One region of the Priestia sp. FSL H7-0729 genome, then DNA from elsewhere that is predicted to be linked to it. Evidence: riboswitches for the same ligand, from Rfam matches in the RefSeq annotation. Region 1 holds a riboswitch; the other holds the start of a gene.
The links. Region 1 has a riboswitch for glycine ahead of sdaAB (L-serine ammonia-lyase, iron-sulfur-dependent subunit beta). Riboswitches for the same ligand answer to the same signal wherever they lie in the genome.
Positions count from the first base shown of each region.

Region 2: another riboswitch for glycine. It lies ahead of gcvT (glycine cleavage system aminomethyltransferase GcvT); the one in region 1 lies ahead of sdaAB (L-serine ammonia-lyase, iron-sulfur-dependent subunit beta).

Region 1 is NZ_JBBOTQ010000010.1:39,812-50,661, reverse strand. It holds gene pstB (phosphate ABC transporter ATP-binding protein PstB) at 1-343, shown strand, start outside; gene MHH93_RS20565 (phosphotransferase enzyme family protein) at 540-1,553, shown strand; glycine riboswitch at 1,906-2,030, shown strand; glycine riboswitch at 2,035-2,169, shown strand; gene sdaAB (L-serine ammonia-lyase, iron-sulfur-dependent subunit beta) at 2,282-2,971, shown strand; gene sdaAA (L-serine ammonia-lyase, iron-sulfur-dependent, subunit alpha) at 2,961-3,938, shown strand; gene MHH93_RS20550 (alpha-glycosidase) at 4,110-5,870, opposite strand; gene MHH93_RS20545 (response regulator transcription factor) at 6,107-6,790, shown strand; gene MHH93_RS20540 (histidine kinase dimerization/phospho-acceptor domain-containing protein) at 6,847-8,352, shown strand; gene MHH93_RS20535 (ABC transporter ATP-binding protein) at 8,439-9,353, shown strand; gene MHH93_RS20530 (ABC transporter permease) at 9,350-10,066, shown strand; gene MHH93_RS20525 (ABC transporter permease) at 10,068-10,802, shown strand.
Region 2 is NZ_JBBOTQ010000005.1:48,492-59,341, forward strand. It holds gene glcT (glucose PTS transporter transcription antiterminator GlcT) at 1-339, shown strand, start outside; gene ptsG (glucose-specific PTS transporter subunit IIBC) at 627-2,678, shown strand; gene MHH93_RS13490 (HPr family phosphocarrier protein) at 2,756-3,031, shown strand; gene ptsP (phosphoenolpyruvate--protein phosphotransferase) at 3,024-4,736, shown strand; gene gcvPB (aminomethyl-transferring glycine dehydrogenase subunit GcvPB) at 4,949-6,388, opposite strand; gene gcvPA (aminomethyl-transferring glycine dehydrogenase subunit GcvPA) at 6,523-7,878, opposite strand; gene gcvT (glycine cleavage system aminomethyltransferase GcvT) at 7,875-9,011, opposite strand; glycine riboswitch at 9,230-9,331, opposite strand; glycine riboswitch at 9,335-9,457, opposite strand; gene gcvH (glycine cleavage system protein GcvH) at 9,801-10,193, shown strand; gene MHH93_RS13520 (PTS mannitol transporter subunit IIBC) at 10,613-10,850, shown strand, end outside.

The DNA of each region.
Region 1 (10,850 bases):
AGACAGGCTGAATGAGTCAGCTCTGTCCCTCTCAGGTGGACAACAGCAGCGTCTATGTATTGCCCGCGCCCTATCTGTTGATCCGCAGATTCTGCTGCTCGATGAGCCAGCATCTGCTCTTGACCCGGTATCTTCGGGTAAGGTTGAGGAATTGATTACCGAACTTAAAAAGGATCTAAGAATTGTTATCGTTACACATAACATGCAGCAGGCAGCGCGCATCTCGGATTATACAGCTTATTTCTATCTGGGGAACATGATTGAACACGGGGATACAGAGCATATTTTCACCAACCCCGACAATCGTCTGACGCAAGAATACATTATGGGTCGTTTCGGTTAATTGGATCAAGGAGTGTCACATAGAGCAACAGACAGAGAGAGTAAGAAGTAAATAGAGACAAAAGGAAGCACAATACCTGGACGGTTGTTCGGGGTTGTGCTTTTTAATTTGATTTTGGAAGAATTTGCTGTGCGTAGAGCAATCATGCTACGATATTTAGTATAAAGATAGCGTTTACATAACTCCGAAGGAGAGGATGATAATCACTACGGATCAGAGGTCTTACGACCATATGGCAGCTCAGATCATCAAGAACTATAGCATGGAGAAACCTGTCGTTTCCTATATTCGTCACAACGAGAACCTGACGTATCATGTCGTTGATGAAGCGAGCGGGCAGAAGTATCTGCTGCGTATCCATCAAGCCGCATATGCAAGTATGTCAGGCATTCAGCATACGCCTCCTGCACTGGAGGCTGAGATGAACCTGCTTCATGAGTTAAATGCAACGACAGCATTACGCGTACAGCATCCGGTACGTAATGTATCAGGAGATTGGGTCACGTTATGGACAAGTGAAGCAGGTAAAGAAATCTGCTGTACAGTACTGGAGTGGATTGAGGGCAGGGACATCCAACAGGGAGAACGCCTGACAACCGAGCAGATATATGATCTTGGTGCGCAACTGCAGATGCTTCATCAATATGGACGTGTGCAGAATCAGACAGATCGAACTAAGGTACGCCCGGCATATGGCAATGTCCATGAGAATCTGGTCATGTTAGGGCAGCTGGAGGAAGGTGTCCGACTGGGGATTTTTACAACGGAAGACTTCGATCTGCTTCTTGAGACGTTTGAGAACATTAATAAGCAGCTAGCAACGTACCCACAGCATGCGGAGACATGGGGGATCATTCATGGGGATATTACGCGCAACAATCTGCTGATCACGGATCAGGGGATATCCATGATTGATTTTTGTCTACACGGTTATGGTTATTATCTGTTCGATGCTGGAGGGGCAGCGCTTATGTTCAATCGGGAGGAACGTGACCTATTCTTATCCGGTTATACCAAACAGATCGCTCCACTGACGGATCGTGATATCCGATTAATGGAAGGATTCATGTTGATCTTTACACTTGGTTATTATGCTTTTCAGATGGCGAACGAGTCTAGGCACGAATGGATGAAAGACCGCATGCCAAAGTTATGCAGCAAGTATTGCAGACCCTATGTACAGAACGAGCGTATCTTCTACGAACTGTGAATGATAATCCAGGTGCGCAGATCCGGAAGGGCTATGAACAGTGTAGCTCAAAGATTATGGTTGCCTGAATACCCGAACAATTTCGTGATCAATATCATAAATAGTAGTAAGCGCTTTATCATTGAAGGGAAATGAAATAAGTTCATTAGAAGTTCTTTTCATCGCATTAATGTAATGAAAGCTGACAAAATATTCTGGGTTTTATCGATTCGATAGGGATTGAAGGAAATACATCCAAAGAAATCGTTAAGTTTGTTGACACTAATCTTCCGGTCGATTAATCTTAATGAAGAAGAATGAACGATTTCCATTACTGTTCTGACATGAGCTCAGAATAGTTCCATACAGCGGATGATAACGAGCGGGAGAGACCTGGGCAGACCGAGTAAAATCGCATGCTACCAGGCACCGAAGGAGCAAGCTGCTGCGCACCCGGCGCAGTGGTTAATCTCTCAGGTAAATGTACCATCGTTGGACGCAACTCTGGAGAGTGCGCAAACTGCGCCACCCAAGGGGTATATAATCAGTCAGTCCGGTGACTTGTCTGCAATCGCAGGCCGTGCACCCTGTCGTGAGACACTGCTGATTGTGAAACTCTCAGGTATCGAGGACAGAGAGAGGGCCTGGGGCCTTCTTCTGTCCTTTTTTGATGTCATCATTCAGTAATTAAGGAACATTATGGCATGGGATCTGGATGGAAATGACGAATACAATTGGAGGGTTACAAGGTGCGATTTAAAGATGTTTTTTCAATTATTGGTCCGTCGATGACGGGGCCTTCAAGTTCACATACAGCTGGAGCAGCAAGGCTGGGAAGAATCGCTCGTCAGTGGTTAGGTTGTACGCCTGAACGTGCGCGGCTGACGCTCTATGGTTCATTCGCTGACACATATCAGGGACACGGAACAGATCTGGCACTGATCGGCGGTCTGCTGGATTATGTCACAGACGATCCGCGTATTCCAGATGCAGAGCAATACGCAGAGGAAGCGGGAATGGAAGTCGAGTTTTATACAAGCGGCCTGCCTGCTCCTCATCCCAATACGGTCAAAATTGAGTTGTGGCATGGAGGACGTACATGTTCCTTAATCGGTGCTTCTATTGGTGGTGGAAGTGTATCGGTACATGCGATGAATGATTTTCGTGTTCAGATTAGTGGTGAGTTTCCGACACTCGTGCTGCGACATGCAGACAAGGCAGGGGTACTTGCGTCAGTAACGTCCACGATTAGTTCATCCGGGGTTAACATCGGGTATATGCAGGTGGATCGGAAAGCCCGAGATGGCGAAGCGCTTACTGCGATGGAAATGGATGGGGTGCCGAATCCTGAGATGCTCCAACGTCTAAAGGAGCTGGATCATGTACTGGACATTCGTGTCATCGATTTGAAGAGAGGAGTTGATTCGGATGCGATTTAAACATTTACACGAGCTGAATACGATCTGCACAGCGGAATCCAAAACGATTGCTCAGCTGATGATTGAGGAGCAGGTTCAGGAGACCAATACACCGGAAGCGGATGTTGTGAAGCAGATGTCTGAATATTATCAGGTGATGAAGGAAGCGGTCCGTAAAGGGTTAACGGAAGATACCACATCACGCAGTGGATTAACGGGTGGAGACGGTAAAAAAATGGCTGAGTACATTCGCAAGGGTGAGACTTGCTCAGGAGATGCTTCCGCACTTGCCATGGCGTATGCCTTGTGTGTATCTGAAGTGAATGCCTCCATGGGCCGCATTGTGGCAACACCAACAGCCGGTTCCTGCGGCATTATCCCCGGTGTCTTTATTAGCTCACAGGAGCGATTTGGCTGGACGGACGAACATTTGGTGAATGGGTTGTTCTGCGCGGGAGCGATTGGTTATGTTATTGCGAACAATTCATTTATCTCTGGTGCAGAGGGTGGTTGTCAGGCAGAAGTGGGTTCCGCGATTGGCATGGCTGCGGGTGCCATGGTTGAACTGCGTGGAGGTACACCGGAACAGGTCGTTCATGCCGTAGGCTTGGCGCTAAAAAATACACTCGGTCTCATCTGCGATCCGGTTGCAGGTCTCGTTGAAATTCCGTGCATCATCCGTAACGGACTGGGTGCCGTAACTGCACTGGCTGCAGCCGACATGGCCCTGGCCGGAGTGCGTAGTGCCATTCCGTCAGATGAAGTTATTGACGTGATGCTGGAAGTAGGCAGTGCGATGCCGAGCCGTCACCGGGAGACAGCCCAAGGCGGGTTGGCTCAGACACCAACCGGCCGTAAAATGATGCAGAAGCTGGCTAAACCGAAGGCCAAGCGTGCAGAGCCTGAGACGGAGTCGAAGCCAGCGGATGCTGACACAACTACAAGTGGGGCGGATAATGCTCAAGTGCACACGGACCCTCAGGCTTAATCTGAACGGGACCACTGCGATATAATCAGTGACATTATGATATAACCGTGATATAAAAACAAGCGTCCGCGAACCCGAATCCGGGTTCTGCAGGACGCTTGTTTAATACCGCCAGGTGATGTGAAGATGGACTCGCTTATATATGATCTCAGGTGTATGTGTATTATGAATCTAGTCCTGGCTTACAGCCGTGCTCAGTACGGCATATCCATACGCGGGCAATTCAATGGCAAGCACGTCATCTTCCTTGGCGGTACGATGGTTTCCGCCGAACAGCTCGGTCCATTCCTCGTCACCAGCCTCTAGCTCGACAATAGCTGTCTCTTCTGAGCGATTGAACAGAACTAGAATGCGTTCCTGCTCGTTTTGTCGCTCAAATACCAATTGGCTGCCATCCGGGCGAGCCTGAAGGAATCGAACGCTGCCTTCTGCACGCAGGGCCGGATGAGCATGACGCAGGGAGATCAGTTTCTGATAAAAGTTGAATAGCTCACGGTCCTGCTTCGCTTCATCCCATTCCATGCATTTACGGCAGCCCGGATCATGCTCGCCGTCCATGCCAATCTCGTCCCCGTAATAGATGCACGGCGCGCCCATGTAACTGAACTGGAATAACGCAGCCAGCTTCATTTTGCGCTGGTCGCCTTCACACAGCGTGAGCAGCCGTGGGGTATCGTGGCTATCCAGCAGGTTGAATGCGACTTCGCTGGCCTGAAGGGGATAACGGGACAACTGTCGTCCGATGGAGTTCGCGAACTGTTCGGCGTGCATTGTATTTTTCACAAAGAAAGCATTCACGGCATCGGTAAACGGATAGTTCATGGACGCATCGAACTGGTCGCCTTGAAGCCAGGAGGAGGACTCGTTCCATACTTCGCCCAGAATATAGGCATCCGGATTAGCGGCTTTGACTACACGGCGGAAATCACGCCAGAAGGCATCATCCACTTCGTCGGCAACATCTAGCCGCCATCCGTCCGCACCCACTTCCTTGATCCAGTACTCTGCAACCTCCAGCAGATATGCCTTAACCTCGGCATTCTCCGTATTCAACTTAGGCATGTGCGCTTCGAATCCAAAGGTCTCATACGTAGGAATGCCGTCCTTCACGTCGAGCGGGAATCCATGTACATGGAACCAGTCCTTGTATTTGGATTGTTCTCCATTCTTCTGCACATCTACAAACGGCGCAAATGTCTTCCCGGAATGGTTGAACACAGCATCCAGCAGTACACGAATTCCACGTGCGTGGCACAGCTCGACCAGTCGCTTCACGGTATCTGCGTCACCAAAGTGCCGGTCTACCTGAAGGTAGTCTTCGGTATCATATTTATGATTGGTGGTAGCTTCGAAGATGGGTGTAAAGTAGATCGCATTAATACCAAGATCACTGATGTAATCCAGATGGTCGATCACGCCCTGAAGGTCACCGCCGAAGAAATTGAAAGGTGTCGGCTCGCCACCCCACGGTTCCACTTTTTCCGGACTAATATCCGGGTTGCCGTTCGCGAATCGTTCAGGGAAAATCTGATAGAACACGGCATCCTTGACCCATGCAGGGGGAGTGAATACAGCTCCTGCATGAATATAAGGGAACTGGAACATACGCCCTGGATCATCGGGTTCTTCTTCCTGGAAGTCCGTCTCGGTCATCCAGATCTGTTCGTCTCCGTTCTTGAGCAGAAAGGAGTACTTCAGCCGGTGGTAGGGAGGTTTCACCTCGCCTTCGAAGTAATCGAACATGGAGTCAGAGGTGAACTTGGTTAAGGGAACAAGCGCTTTGGTTGCATCCCACGCATATTTGTCCCCAGTCAGGGCATGTACCTCTGTCAGATCATTCTTTTTGGCGCGCAGGCGCAGATGAATTGTATCCTGGTCATAGGCATAGGCCCAATTGCGTTTCGGTTGATGATAGATGGCTTCCAACAGCATAATGAAATTCCTCCCGTCAGGTGTAGGTATACTATGTACTCGGTCGATTTGATGGATATAACATTTCACACGTGAATGGATAAGCTATAATTAGAATGTGTGGTAACGTAAAGGAATTCAACATGGCCTCAACAAGATAACAAGATATGAATCCATGTGTTATAGACAGCTTTTATGATGATGATGCTCAGATATATCATTAACCCAATGGGGGCGGAAAGGAAACGAATATTCGGATGAAAACCAAACTGTTATACATTGAAGATGATACGGAAATTGCAACTTGGGTCAGAGCTGATCTGGAGGAGCGCGGTTATGAGGTGGTATGGCTCGGTAGTGGTGAAGGTGCAGCGGAGGCTGCTGTGGGTTGCTCACTCATTATTCTGGATGTCATGCTGCCCGGGCTGGATGGATTTACGGTGGGTCAGCGATTGAAAAAAGAACATCCCGCCGTGCCCATTGTCATGCTCTCGGCCAGAACGTCCATTGACGACAAGCTGCACGGTCTTGATTTTGCCGATGACTATGTGACCAAACCATTTCACCCTGATGAACTGGCTGCGCGGATTGAGGTCCAACTGCGTAAGGCGGGAACCGCGGTCTCATCGGATACAGCTCTGAAGCTGGATCACCTCTCCATCTATGAGAAGGATAACCGCATTGTTAATGAGGAGACGGGGGATGAAATTGTTTTATCGGGAAAACAGTTCCACATCTTCGCCTACCTGCTACGACATATGGGCATGATTCGAACCAAAGAGCAGATCTATGAAGCTGTCTGGAATGAGCCTTATCTGGATGGAGACAAGACTTTGATGGTACATATTCGACATCTGCGCGAGAAGCTGGAGCTTGACCCGGCTAATCCGGTCATTATTCAGACAGTCCGCGGTGTGGGATATCGCGTGAAGAAGCCATGATCCGGCGGTTCCAAGAACGGAAGACCATGAAGGCAGAACGGAAGGGAGAACGAAGCTTGGATTTTAAGCAGTCTGGGCGGCGAAAGCTACGCTTTGGGCGCTCCTTGATGTCCAGATATATCATCCTGATTCTGGCGGCCGTATTATTCGTGCCTGTCGTTCTTCCGATCATATCCATCATATATGTTGTCGTAGTGAATAATACGAATACGAATCAAGCAGCACCTTATGGTGACGTTACCCGAATCAGCAACCTCTGGTCGCGTGAAGCAAAGAACCTGGATGGTGCTTCAAATGAAGAGGTTAAGGCCCGATTGGAGCAATTACATGGCTCGTATCCCAAATCTTCCATGTATCGTGTGAATGCGAGCGGTGAGACCCTCTTCATTATCGGTGGTGAGGATGTAACCATTCAGAAATCCACATCGCCGGATGGCGGGACAGACACGACATTGAGATGGTCACTGGACACCGGGCAAACGGCAGAGACTCGAATTCCAGCCATATGGAATGTGAACAACACAATACAATTCATGAAAGAAGCTTCCTTTCGCGATCCGTTGACTGTAGTTGCATATATTGGCGGGGCTGAACAGGACAGAGGACAGGGCTTCATGATTATTGAAGTGCCGCGATCACTTCTGCAAATGACACAGAGTAACTGGCCGATGGAGCTCCTGTATCTCGGCATTGTCATGATGATCATCTTCATGATTTTCATCATCATGTCGATTCTCTTCTTCGCACGCATTCGCAAAAGGCTTATTCGTCTACAGACGGCTATGATGACCCCTGGCAAGGAAGGCATCCCGCTTCCGGTTGATATCCGCCGGTCAGACGAAATTGGTCAACTGGAGGAATCATTTAACCAGATGGTGCATCAACTGTCCGACAGCCGCGAGCGTGAACGTGAGGAAGAACAATTGCGCAAACGTCTGATTGCTGGGCTTTCCCACGATCTGCGTACCCCGCTAACAGTGATTCGTGGACATATGCATGCTTTGCACAAGGAAGCGCTGAGCGAGCAAGGTGAACGTTCATTACATCGCATGGAAGCGAAGATGGAGGACCTGAGCGGGCTCATTGACAACATGTTGTCCTACAATTTGCTCACGAGTGGTAAATATACGCTGAAGCTGGAAGAGAAAGATATGCTGCGAATCGTCAGGGAAACGGCGGCGGCCTGGTACCCAGTCTGGGAGAAAGAGCAATTCGACATTGATATCGACCTGCCAGAGGAACCGCTGATCTGGCATATGGATGAACAGGGCATGCGTCGTATCCTTGATAATTTGTTCCAGAACGTGATCCGTCATGCCGCCAGCGGGAAATATATTGGCATCTCAACCCAGGAGATTCAGGGCGAGACGGCCATCGTTATTCAGGATCGGGGTCCGGGAATGCAGCAGGATTCCGACACCAAAGGCACAGGTCTGGGTTTATCCATTGTAGACCTGTTGATTCGTGAAATGGGTCTGCGCAAGCGGGTAGACAGTTCCGATACAGGTGTCCGGACATACATCTACAGTGGTAAGGGAAGTAAGGAAACAAGCAACCGCTGAGATTTCTTTTTTTAAACTAAACTTAAACTGGAGACTACCTTGGCTTTAACCTTGAAAGGTTACGATAGTTCCGAGGTGATCATACAGTGAGTGAAAATATTATTCAAACGGCGAATTTATGGAAAACATACCGGGACCGTGCTGCGGTCCGTGAACTTGATCTGCATATTAAAAAGGGAGATATCTACGGCTTCCTCGGTCCCAACGGTGCCGGCAAAACCACAACGATTCGCATGCTTCTCGGCTTGATTAAACCAACCAAAGGCGTGATCCGTGTCTTTGACAAGGATATCCGCAAGGAACGCATGGATATTCTGCGGCGTGTAGGCTCCCTGGTGGAATACCCTTCTTATTATGGACATCTGAATGCGGTAGAGAATCTGGAAACCTTGCGCCGTATCATCAATGTACCCAAATCAAGAATTGCTGAGGTACTGTCCATTGTGGATCTGACCAAGGATGCCAAACGTTCAGTGAAAGGGTATTCCCTTGGCATGAAGCAACGTCTGGGTATTGCCAGCGCTTTGCTGGGTGAACCGGAGCTGCTGATTCTGGACGAACCAACGAATGGACTTGATCCTGCCGGTATTCAGGAGATTCGGGAATTGATCAAACGCATGCCCTTGGAACATGGCATCACCGTACTCGTCTCCAGCCACTTGCTGAGTGAAGTCGAACAGATGGCAAGTCGTGTCGGTATTATCCGTGAAGGCAAGATGGTGCTTCAGGATACCATCGCGAGTCTGCATAGTCAGACGGGTAGCTCAATCCGGTTAACGGTTTCCGAGCCGGAAGAGGCCATGAAGCTGGCGAGAGAGCAGGGGCAATTTGGTCAGCGACAAGGTTCTGCATTAACGTTCCCTTATATGGATAACCCTTCGGTTGCGCTGCTTGTGCGCCGATTGATTGAACAGGATCATGATGTATATCGTGTTGAGGAACAGCGTCAGTCGCTGGAAGATCTGTTCATGCGGGTCATTGGTGAGGGGGCTTCCATATGACTGGGCGTGCATTATCGTCGGACTGGCTCAAGATTCGGGGGAAGGGAATCTGGTTTCTCGTGTTTCTGGCCCCTATTGGGTTGACAGCGATGCAGGCGCTTAATTTTGGTTTACGGTTGGACTACTTGAAAGAGCAGTATGCGGATAACCTGTGGGGCGGATTGCTCGGCAATGTGGTTGTCTTTGTGCCGTTGTCTCTTATGCTGGGAGCGACCATTCTCAGTTCCATGATCGCTAATGTCGAGCACGAACAAGGGTCGTGGAAACAGTTGTTAGCGATGCCGATTCCAAGACCGGCCGTGTATCTGGCCAAGTTCTTGCTTGCTTGTCTGCTGCTGATGATCTCCTGCTTGCTGCTAACCGCAGGAATGGTAGGTCTGGGTCTGGTCCTCGGATTCCATGCCAGTGAGATTCCTTGGACGCATGCCATCAAACTGGGGCTGTTGCCTTTGGCTGGGGCGCTTCCCGTGTTGTCGTTGGAGCTATGGCTCACAATGGTCAATAAAAATCAGGCGCTTCCCGTCACTCTGGGAATTGTTCTCGCGATAACAGGCATGTTTGCGCTCAGTATCTCACCGTATTTTCCACTTGCTTGGGCACAGATGGCTTGGAATGGACCTAATCCATATCTGTATGCAGGCATGGGGGCGGGTCTGGGGCTCTTGATCCTGTTGTTGGGTATGGTGCACTTTAGCCGAAAGGATGTGGCCTGATATGAGCTTCGCGACAACATATTTTCGCATTATTTCGGCTGAGCGGCTAAAGATGGGCAAATCCCCCGTGTGGCTCCTGATTCTGTTGAGTCCGCTCATTGCGTTGCTCATCGGGCTATTGTCCACTCCATCGGGGAATTGGCAGGTATTGATGGGCACCATGGTCTTCTTGCACGGATTGCTCCTGTTGCCGATGCTGACTGGCGTGTTTACGTCCTTTGTCTGCCGTTTCGAACATGCGGGAGGAGGGTGGAAGCAGATGTTGGTTTTGCCTCTAACACGTTCAGGTGTATATGCTGGCAAACTGACGATTGTACTCATGCTTCTGGCGGGTACACAAGTGTTGTTGCTGATATCCATTCTGCTGGCAGGCATGATCCATGGCATTACAACGGAGATACCCTGGGGATTCCTGGTGGGCAAACTGCTGCTTGGGTTGTTGGCCTGTGTACCTCTTGCCGCCCTGCAGATGTTTGTTTCCCTGGTATGGAGCAGTTTTGCTGCACCGCTCGCACTGAATTTTGCACTGACCGTGCCGAATATTCTCATCGTAAATTCGGCGATATACGGGCCGTATTATCCCTGGGCACAACCGATGATTTTGATGACACCCGTAGACGGCGGAGGTTTCGGAGCCTACAATGTTCCACTGATGACGATGCTGGCGGTCATCGGAGGTAGTGCTGTTATTTTCATTGGAATCGGCATGATGTATTTTGCCAAAAAAGAAATCTGAATAATTAGATATAAGCCTGGTTATTGTAAGATCAAGATCCTCTTTAAG
Region 2 (10,850 bases), on a different contig from region 1:
TCCCAGGTACGTGAACATTCACAGTTGATCACTGATTTGGTGAACCTGGTGTCCGATCAACTCGATTATTCGTTTGAAACGGAATCGCTTGATTACTCGCGTTTGCTGACTCATCTTCGTTTCGCTCTTGAGCGTGTTCGCCGTGGAGACAAAGTGGAAGAACTTCATAAGTTGGATTCTCTGCTTAAGTTGGAGTATCCCGAAATGTACTCGCTTGCATGGAAACTGACCAAAGTGATGGAGAAAAGACTGAAGCTTCCAGTTTACCCTGCCGAAGTAGGGTATTTGACCATTCATCTGCAACGGCTAAATCAACGGAAGGAAGAAGAGAATAAGTGAAATCATTCCAGTGATGGAATGCCAAAATGATTTTTTTGGTGTAAAGGCTTGCAATAGATTAGAACTGGTGCTACAATGGTTTCCGTAATCAAGCAACTGAATAAACATAAGCGACGTGTTACTGACTCGATCAGGCATGAGTTAATTAAAGTGTGATTGTTCTTTCCTTGTACAGGGTATGCTATACCCCAAGGTTGGCACAGTTAACTTTATTAATTCATGCCTTTTTTGTGTTTCCTTGCTTGCATCACGACATACAAACTTAGACGAAAGGGAGATACGACGCGATGTTTAAAAAGCTTTTTGGTGTATTGCAAAGAGTTGGTAAAGCTCTTATGTTACCTGTAGCCATTCTGCCAGCGGCAGGATTGCTGCTCGGAATCGGTAACATGCTGGTTAATCCAGATTTCTTGCAATATGTAACGGCGCTCGACACCCCTTGGGTGAATTCGATCGCAACAATTATGATGAACGCGGGTCAGATCGTATTCGATAATCTGGCATTGCTGTTCGCCGTCGGTGTAGCCGTCGGATTGGCTGGTGGCGAAGGGGTTGCAGGTCTCGCGGCCATCATCGGTTATCTGGTTATGAACGTCACACTGGGTACCGCGGTAGGGGTTACTCCGGCAATGATCGGTGAAGTGCCAGGCTATGCCAGCATTTTGGGTATCCCAACATTAAGTACAGGCGTGTTCGGAGGTATTATCATAGGTATCGCCGCCGCGCTGTGTTACAATCGATTTTTCAAAATCGAACTGCCGTCTTACCTGGGTTTCTTTGCTGGTAAACGATTCGTTCCGATTATCACTTCGGTTGTATCCCTCTTGCTTGGGTTACTTCTCGTGGTGATCTGGCCACCGATTCAAAATGGGTTGAATGCTGTATCTCACTTCATGGTAGATACAAGCCCGACATTGTCAGCATTCATCTTCGGAGTTGTGGAACGGTCACTAATTCCGTTTGGTCTTCACCACATTTTCTACTCTCCATTCTGGTTTGAGTTCGGTGAGTACGTGAACAAAGCTGGAGATGTCATTCGTGGTGATCAGCAAATCTTCTTCAATCAATTGCGTGATGGTGTGAACCTCACAGCGGGAACGTTCCAAGTTGGTAAATTCCCGTTCATGATGTTTGGTTTGCCAGCGGCCGCTCTTGCGATGTACCATGAAGCAAGACCAGAACACAAAAAGTATGTTGCAGGTATCATGGGTTCAGCTGCGCTGACCTCGTTCCTGACAGGTATCACAGAACCACTTGAGTTCTCGTTCCTGTTTGTAGCACCAATTCTGTTTGCAGTGCACTGTATCTTTGCAGGTTTGTCTTTCATGACCATGCAAATTCTGGGTGTTAAGATCGGGATGACCTTCTCCGGTGGGTTCATTGACTTCCTGATCTTTGGTATTATTCCGAACCGTACACCATGGTGGGACGTTATTATTGTCGGATTGATTCTTGCGGTAATCTATTACTTCGGTTTCCGATTTATCATCCGCAAATTCAATCTCAAAACACCAGGACGTGAAGAAGCAACGCCTGAAACCGAATCTGGTGGAGGATCTGGTTCAACGGATGACCTGCCTCATAACATTCTCGAAGCTTTTGGTGGCAAAGAGAATATCAAACATCTGGACGCTTGTATTACTCGTTTGCGGATTGAAGTTAATGAGAAATCCAATGTGAAAAAAGATCGTTTGAAACAATTGGGTGCATCTGGTGTGCTTGAAGTGGGTAATAATGTTCAAGCCATCTTCGGAACGCGTTCCGACACGATCAAATCTCAAATGCAGGATATTATTGCAGGACGAACACCAGCACCAACGCCAGTAGCAACCAAACCAACTCCTGAAGAGGAGAAGGCACAAGGTGAACAAGGCGAGCGTATCGTTGCTGAGGACATCGTCATGCCAGTCAATGGTGAGTTGATGGACATTACGAATGTACCTGATCCAGTGTTTGCTGAAAAAATGACAGGTGATGGTTTCGCAATTTTGCCACATGATGGCACAATAACTTCTCCTGTGTATGGTAAAGTGTTTAATGTATTTCCAAGCAAACATGCCGTGGGCATCATGTCCGACGGAGGCAAGGAAGTGCTTGTTCATATAGGTGTCAATACGGTGAAGCTGAAGGGTCAAGGCTTTAACGTACTGGTACAGGAAGGTGATCTGGTATCGGCGGGTCAGCCGATTATGGAAGTCGATCTGGAGTATGTCAAAGCGAACGCTCCATCGATCATTTCACCAGTTATCTTCACCAACCTGCCAGAAGGCTCCACGGTAACCCTGAAGAAGAGTGGAGTGCTGAAAGTTGGCGATCAGCCAATCATTGAGATAAAATAAGAAGTGTTACGACGATGGCAAGCAAGTGTAAATATATGCAATGCCTAAACCAAACTACTGAAAGTGAGATGATTGTAATGCAACAAACATTCAGAATTACAGACGAAGATGGTATCCACGCACGTCCGGCGACAGCCCTGGTTAATACAGCAAACAAATTCAAAGGTGCAGAATCCTTTGCAGAAGCTAACGGTAAAAAAGTAACTTTGAAATCCATCCTGGGTGTTCTTTCCCTCGGATTGGAACAAGGCGACACCATCAGCATCATCGTTGAAGGCGAAGGCGAAGCTGAAGCTCTTCAAGCTTTGACTGACGTTATGGTTAACGAAGGGTTGGGCGAAATTAATGCTTAATGTCTCTGGGATCGCGGCTTCGGCGGGTATTGCTATCGCCAAGGCGTTTATCTTGGAGCATCCTGACTACTCTGTAGAAAAACGCCAAATTAACGACGTTGACGCAGAGATCGCAAAACTCGACTCGGCTCTGGGTAAATCCCAGGCTGAGCTTGAGGCGATCAAAGAGCGTACCTTACAAGAGCTTGGCGAGAAAAAAGCTGAGATTTTTGCTTCGCATTTGCTCATTCTGAATGACCCGGAACTGATTGATCCGGTTAAAGCTAGAATTGCAGATGATATGATCAATGCAGAATATGCTTTGAACGAAACGGCATCGCAATTTATCTCCATGTTTGAGAACATGAAGAGTGCATACCTACAGGAACGTGCAGCAGATATGCGTGACGTTACCAAACGTGTGCTAAATCACTTGCTTGGTATCGACTTCATGAGTCCGGCTGAAATTAATGAAGAAGTAATCGTGCTGGCGGAGGATCTGACGCCTTCCGACACGGCTCAATTGAACCGCCAATTTGTTAAAGGTTTTGCAACCAACATTGGTGGACGTACTTCTCACTCAGCGATTATGGCTCGCTCTCTTGAAATTCCAGCTGTTGTTGGAACCAAGGACATCTTGGCTCAAGCGAAACAAGGCGATATGATCATTGTTGACGGTCTGGATGGTCACGTACTGGTTAACCCTACTGATGAGGTTATTGCAGAATACCGTACCAAACAGGAACAGTATGATGCACAACGTGCAGAGTGGAGAAAACTGCGTGATGAGCCAACGGTAACCGTGGACAATGTTCATGTTGAACTTGCAGCCAACATCGGTACACCAAATGATGTAACAGGTGTTCTTGAGAACGGTGGCGAGGCTGTAGGCTTGTACCGTACCGAGTTCTTGTACATGGGCAGAGACAAGCTTCCTTCCGAAGACATTCAGTATAATGCTTACAAAGCGGTACTGGAAAAAATGGAAGGCAAACCTGTTGTTGTTCGTACACTCGACATCGGTGGGGACAAAGAGCTTCCATACCTGGATCTGCCAAAAGAAATGAATCCATTCCTCGGCTTCCGCGCAGTTCGTCTGTGTCTGGACCGTCTGGATATCTTCCGTACACAATTGCGTGCATTGCTGCGTGCAAGCGTACATGGAAATCTGCGTGTCATGTTCCCAATGATCGCAACGCTTGGTGAATTCCGTGAAGCAAAAGCTGTCTTGCTCGAAGAGAAAGAGAAGCTGGTTGCTGAAGGTATTGCTGTTTCTGACAGCATTCAACTCGGAATCATGGTCGAAATTCCTTCGACTGCAGTTCTGGCGGATCAGTTTGCAAAAGAAGTGGATTTCTTCAGTATCGGAACGAACGATCTGATTCAATACACAATGGCTGCTGACCGTATGAACGAACGAGTGTCTTATCTGTACCAACCTTACAACCCAGCCATTTTGCGTTTGGTTAAAATGGTTATCGATGCAGCACATCGTGAAGGCAAATGGGTTGGCATGTGCGGTGAGATGGCAGGAGACGAAACAGCAATTCCATTGCTGCTCGGCCTTGGATTGGATGAGTTCAGCATGAGCGCAACATCCATTCTGCCAGCTCGTAGTCAGATCACCAAGCTGTCCCGTGCGGATATGCAGGAACTGGCTGCTAAAGCTCTGGATATGCAAACGGCTGAACAAGTCGTTGAATTGGTTCAAAGCATTCAAGCGTAATGTAATTTTACGGGGTTTCCACCCGATTTTAAGGGTTTCTTTTTCCGATAATGAGCTGCATTAATGTAGCGATTTTGCCGGTATCCGCGATTCACTGTGGATATCGGCTTTTTTTGTTATGAGCGGGATAATATGATTCGGAGGGAAGGCAACTGGAAAAGCTCTTGCTGATTGGAATGTCAGCAAGAGCTTTCGTGATAACAATGATTGGATTAACTGCAAGCGCAGTTCAGTACAGGTTTACGAGCTGCTGTTGTTTCATCAAGACGAGTAACCGGTGTTCCGTAAGGTGCGTTCAGTACCAATTCAGGTGTCTCTTCCGCTTCTTTGGCAATCCGTATCATCGTATCAATGAATCCATCCAGCGTTTCTTTGCTTTCGGTTTCTGTCGGCTCAATCATGATGCATTCCTCCACATTGAGAGGGAAGTACACCGTAGGCGGGTGATATCCAAAATCAAGCAAACGTTTGGCAACGTCCAGTGTACGTACACCGTACTGCTTTAATCCCCGACCAGACATGACGAATTCATGTTTACATACGCCTGGATATGGAATCTCGTAGTAAGGTGCGAGACGTGCCATCATATAGTTGGCATTCAGTACCGCACATTCAGAGACACGGCGTAAGCCTTCCGGTCCATAGGTGCGAATATAGGCATAGGCACGTACCAGAATACCGAAGTTGCCGTAGTAGGCTTTCACTCGACCAATGGATTGATCTCCTTCACGGTCCAGTGCATATACGCCCTGTTCGTTCTTAATGACCATCGGTTTAGGCAGGAACGGGATCAGACGGCTCTTCACCCCGACGGGTCCGGCACCGGGTCCACCACCGCCATGAGGCGTACTCATCGTTTTGTGCAAGTTCAGATGCACCACATCAAAGCCCATATCACCCGGACGGGTAATGCCCATAATGGCATTGGAGTTCGCCCCATCGTAGTACAGCAAGCCACCGGCCTGATGTACGATGGATGCAATCTCCTGAATGTCTTTCTCGAACAAACCAAGTGTATTCGGGTTCGTCAACATCAATGCTGCTGTATCCGAGCTAACGGCTGCACGGAGCGCGTCCAGATCAACCAGTCCGTCTGCACGGGACGGAATTGTCACCGTCTCGAATCCTGCAACGGTTGCACTTGCCGGGTTGGTACCATGCGAAGAATCGGGCACGATGACTTTGGTACGTTGTTCACCACGACCTTCGTGGTAGGCACGAATCATCATGAGTCCAGTCCATTCACCATGGGCACCAGCGGCCGGTTGCAAGGTCACAGCGTCCATACCTGTCAGACCTGCAAGGTCGTTTTGCAACGTATATAACAGTTCAAGTGCACCTTGAATGCTGGATTCATGCTGGTACGGATGGATTTTGGCGAAACCGTTATAACGTGCAACATCCTCATTAATCTTTGGATTATATTTCATTGTACAAGAGCCCAGGGGGTAGAATCCGTTATCTACGCCGAAGTTGCGACGGGATAGCGCAGTATAGTGCCTGATAACATCTACCTCGAACACTTCTGGCAGTGCCGCTGCTTCCGAACGGAGCATTTCCCGGGGAATCAACGTGTCGGCAGACTGGCGAGGAACGTCACATTCTGGCAAGGAATAAGCGACACGCCCAGGGCTGCTGAGTTCAAAAATCAATGATTGTTCTGGAGCAGGAGATAAGGTCTGTGTACTAAATGTTGTATCCGTCTCAGGTTGAACCGAAGTGGAGACAGAGGTACCTGTTTCCGATTGTTTTTGTACCGATGTTGTCGTTGTCGTCGTTTCCTGAGTCACAGTGATCCCTCCAATGCTCGTGCGAATTCGTCAATCTCTTCCTTAGTGCGCCGTTCTGTAACAGCAATCAGCATATGTCCGGCAAGCTCCGGATAATCACGTCCGAGTTCGTAGCCACCGATAAAGCCCGCATCCAGCAGTTTCAATTGAAGGGCATCCACGTCGGTTCCTTCAGGCAGCTTAATCACAAATTCATTGAATGTTGGGGCATTAAACGTTAGGCTAACGCCGGGAATCGCAGTTAATGTATTCAGCGTGTAATGGCTCTTTTGCAGATTCAGATCTGCGACATCCATCATGCCTTGTTTACCCATGATGGACATATAGACAGATGCGCTGAGCGCAAGCAAAGCCTGGTTGGAACAGATATTGGATGTCGCCTTTTCGCGGCGAATGTGCTGTTCACGTGCTTGCAATGTCAGTACAAAACCGCGTTTGCCGTTGCGGTCAGTTGTCTGACCAACGATCCGTCCGGGTATCCGGCGCATATGGGGCTGGGATGCGGCGAAATATCCGCATGTCGGGCCGCCGAGTGAAGCGGCGATGCCAAGGGGCTGCGCATCGCCTACAACGATGTCGGCACCCAGCTTGCCTGGGGCTTCCAGCAGACCCAGCGATAGCGGGTTAGCACTTACAACGAGGAGACCCTTGTGCGCATGCACGAGGTCGGCGGCTTGCTTTACATTTTCCACGGCACCAAAGAAGTTTGGGCTCTGGATCATGACAGCTGCGGTATCATCCGATATGGCGGCTTGCAAGGCATTCCAGTCTGTGACTCCATCCTTATAGCCGATCTCGACAATCTCCAAACGGAGTCCATGCGCATATGCCTGCAATACCTGACGGGCTTCCGGATGAACGGTACGGGATACGATGAGCTGTTTGCGACGAGTTGCCGCTGCGGCCAGATTCCCTGCTTCGGCAAAGGCGGTTGCGCCGTCATACATGCTGGCATTGGCTACAGCCATACCGGTCAATTCACAGATGTAGGATTGAAATTCGAAAATGGCCTGTAATTCACCTTGGCTGATCTCAGGCTGATAAGGTGTGTAGGCAGTGTAGAACTCGGAACGGGAAATGACATGATTGATGACGGAAGGAACATGATGATCGTATATGCCTGCGCCGAGGAAGCTGGCGTGAGTTTCGAAATTGGCATTGGCACCAGCTTGTTTGGACATGTGACGTGTCAGCGCATATTCATCGAGTTTGGAGGATACGGGCAGCTCGCCCTGATAACGAATCTCCTGCGGAATGTCCTGGAACAGTTCCTCCAGCGTATCGACACCGATGGTTGCGAGCATGGCGCTCTGATCTTGCTCGGTCATGGGAATATAACGGTGCTTGCTCATGCTTGATCAGCTCCTTGAGTAGGTGTCTTTGACGTACGTGTCCGTTTATGAAAAGGGGTCTTTACGACCTCGGCTTTCAGTTTCTTGCCGCGGATCTCAATCTCAAGCGGGGTTCCGAGCGCAGCATATTTGCTGTCGATGAGGGCAAGCCCCAGATTACGCTTCAATGTAGGTGATTGCGTACCTGTTGTTACTTCACCGATCTGTACGCCTTCGGCGTAAATCGGATAGTGGGGGCGTGGAATGCCACGCTCCAGCACTTCGATGCCGACCAGCTTACGGGCGGGACCGTCATTTTTCTGCTGTAACAAGGCTTCGTGTCCGATAAAAGGTCCAGCATTCAGCTTAACAAACATGCCAACACCAGCTTCAAGCGGAGAGATGGTTGCCGACAATTCCTGACCATACAGGGGCAGCCTCGCTTCAAAGCGCAGCGTATCCCGGGCACCAAGTCCGGTTGGTACGAGTCCGTAACCTTCACCAGCTTGCATTAATCCATTCCACACCGCAGCGGCCTGGTCCGCAGGAACATATAGTTCAAAGCCATCTTCACCGGTATAACCGGTACGGGACAACAGCAATTTTACTCCACAGACTTCGGCATTCTGCACAAAACGAAACGGTTCAATCGTGGATACATCCGTATCTGTAACTTTTCTGATAATATCTACAGCCAGTGGTCCTTGCAGGGCGAGAAGTGCCGTCTGCTCCGAATCGTTGGTCATGCTTACCCCAGGGATCAGATGCTCTTGAAGCCATGCCCAATCCTTATCGATATTGGAGGCGTTAACGACAAGCATATAATGCTGATCTTCCAGCTTATACACGAGCAGATCATCCACCACACCGCCATCTGGATAACACATCAGGGTGTACTGGGCTTGACCCGGAACCAGCGTGGTCACATCATTGGTCATCATTTGTTGCAAAAATGTTTCAGCCTGCTCACCCTGTACCGTAAATTCGCCCATATGGGATACATCAAACAGTCCAGCACGCTCACGCACCGCTTCATGCTCTTTCTGGATTCCGCTGAATTGCACCGGAAGTTCCCAGCCTCCAAAATCAATGCACCGTACGCCTTCATATTGTTGATATAGTGGGAAGAGTGGTGTTCTAAGCAAATCGGACATCAAATCACCTCGTCATGGGCCGTCAAACGGCCGAATATGCAATCGTGGATCAATGAACCAGAGTATTTTTTAATTTTCAGTTAGGAGTCATTCGTAGATAAGTATGGTAAGGCAGCTATGGCAGCGCCGTTCTACATCCTGTATTTCGTTTTTTTTGGGAAAAAGGAAAAGGACAGGCCAAAGAATCGGCATGCCAAGTAGCACGCTGCATTCTAAGGCTCTGTCCCTTGTACCTGAGAGTTACCCCGCCACATTAGTAAAGCAGGTTTCCCCTTGGGTGATCATGACGCCCGCACAGGGCGAATAGATGCTCTCCAGAGTTGCGTCCCGTAAAAGTCCTTTTGCCTGAGAGATTCACCCCCGCTTATCGGTGGTTTACTCCTTCGGCGTTACCTCATGTACATCCCGAATCGGGTGTCACGGGTAATCTCTCCCTTTACATTCATCCGCGGGTATAACATAGTCCAATAAACACATTTACTCCTCTCATTAAAACGTGAATCCACTACCTATGTCAAGAACGATATCATAAATAATGATTAAAAACCGAATGTTTATTTTAAATTTCATTTTATCGTTCGTGTATTTAAAAAGGTTGCGCTTACTATTCTAATATTCACCAGTATATGTAGAAAGAGTGTATTCAGGTTACGGTTTGAGGAGGCCATTATCAAATAAATTGTGAGGTATCTTGACATTTGAATCAAAAATATCATACGCTATGTTCTGGGAAAAAGGTTAGGGTCAAAGAACGCATGCACTCATTAATGAAAAGCGAGGCGGATATCGATGAGCGAATTGAAAAGTGATTTCCTGTACAGTGAAGAGCACGAATGGGTGCAAACCGTAGGGGAGGATACTGTACGTATTGGCATTACCGAGTTCGCGCAGCATCAGCTGGGTGACATTGTGTTTGTGGAATTGCCTGACCTTGAATCCAATGTAAAAGCAGAAGACAGCATTGGAACGATCGAATCGGTCAAAACGGTGTCGGACTTGTTCTCTCCCGTCACAGGTTCAATTATTGCAGTCAATGATTCATTGCAAGATTCACCTGAACTCGTGAACAGCTCTCCTTACGAGGAAGGCTGGATGATTGAGATTCGTGTTGAGGGAGATCTGACAGCAGCATTATCTTCATTGATGAATGCAGAAGCGTATCGTAAACATACGGAAGAATAGGATCCACGAACTTGTACTTATTAACATATATTTTATAACAAAATAAAATGAGCTTTAAATAGTTTTGACCTGTGTGAGCCGAATGCTTGCACAGGTTTTTTGTGTTTTTCAAGAACGATTGAGAATGTGAAATTAAGCAGATTGTGGATGTAAATCCTCTGATTGGACCAAGCTATAGGGTAGAAAATGATGCTGGAAATGACAAAAGTCATAGGCAAGAAAAGCCTTGTGTACCAATGGTTTCAGCCATTATGCATCAATTAAAACGATTACATAACCTAATGTTGTCATCATTGTTCATGACGAAAGTACGCTTTCATTTGATTGAACAGGAGAGCATTCTCGCTTAGGATTACAGCAGGGGAGAAATGATACCCCTTTCATAAATCATAATCACTTGATCCGAGGAGGATAATACAATGAGTAATTTGGACCAATCGTCCAATTCCAAAGGTGGGCTACGGGTAGGTGTGCAGCGTTTTGGCCGATTCCTGAGCGGTATGGTCATGCCGAATATGGGTGCATTTATCGCCTGGGGATTAATTACGGCTCTGTTCATTCCAACAGGTTGGTTCCCTAACGAGACGCTTGCGCAGCTAGTTGATCCGATGATCAAATATTTGCTGCCACTGTTGATTGGTTACACCGGGGGTACGA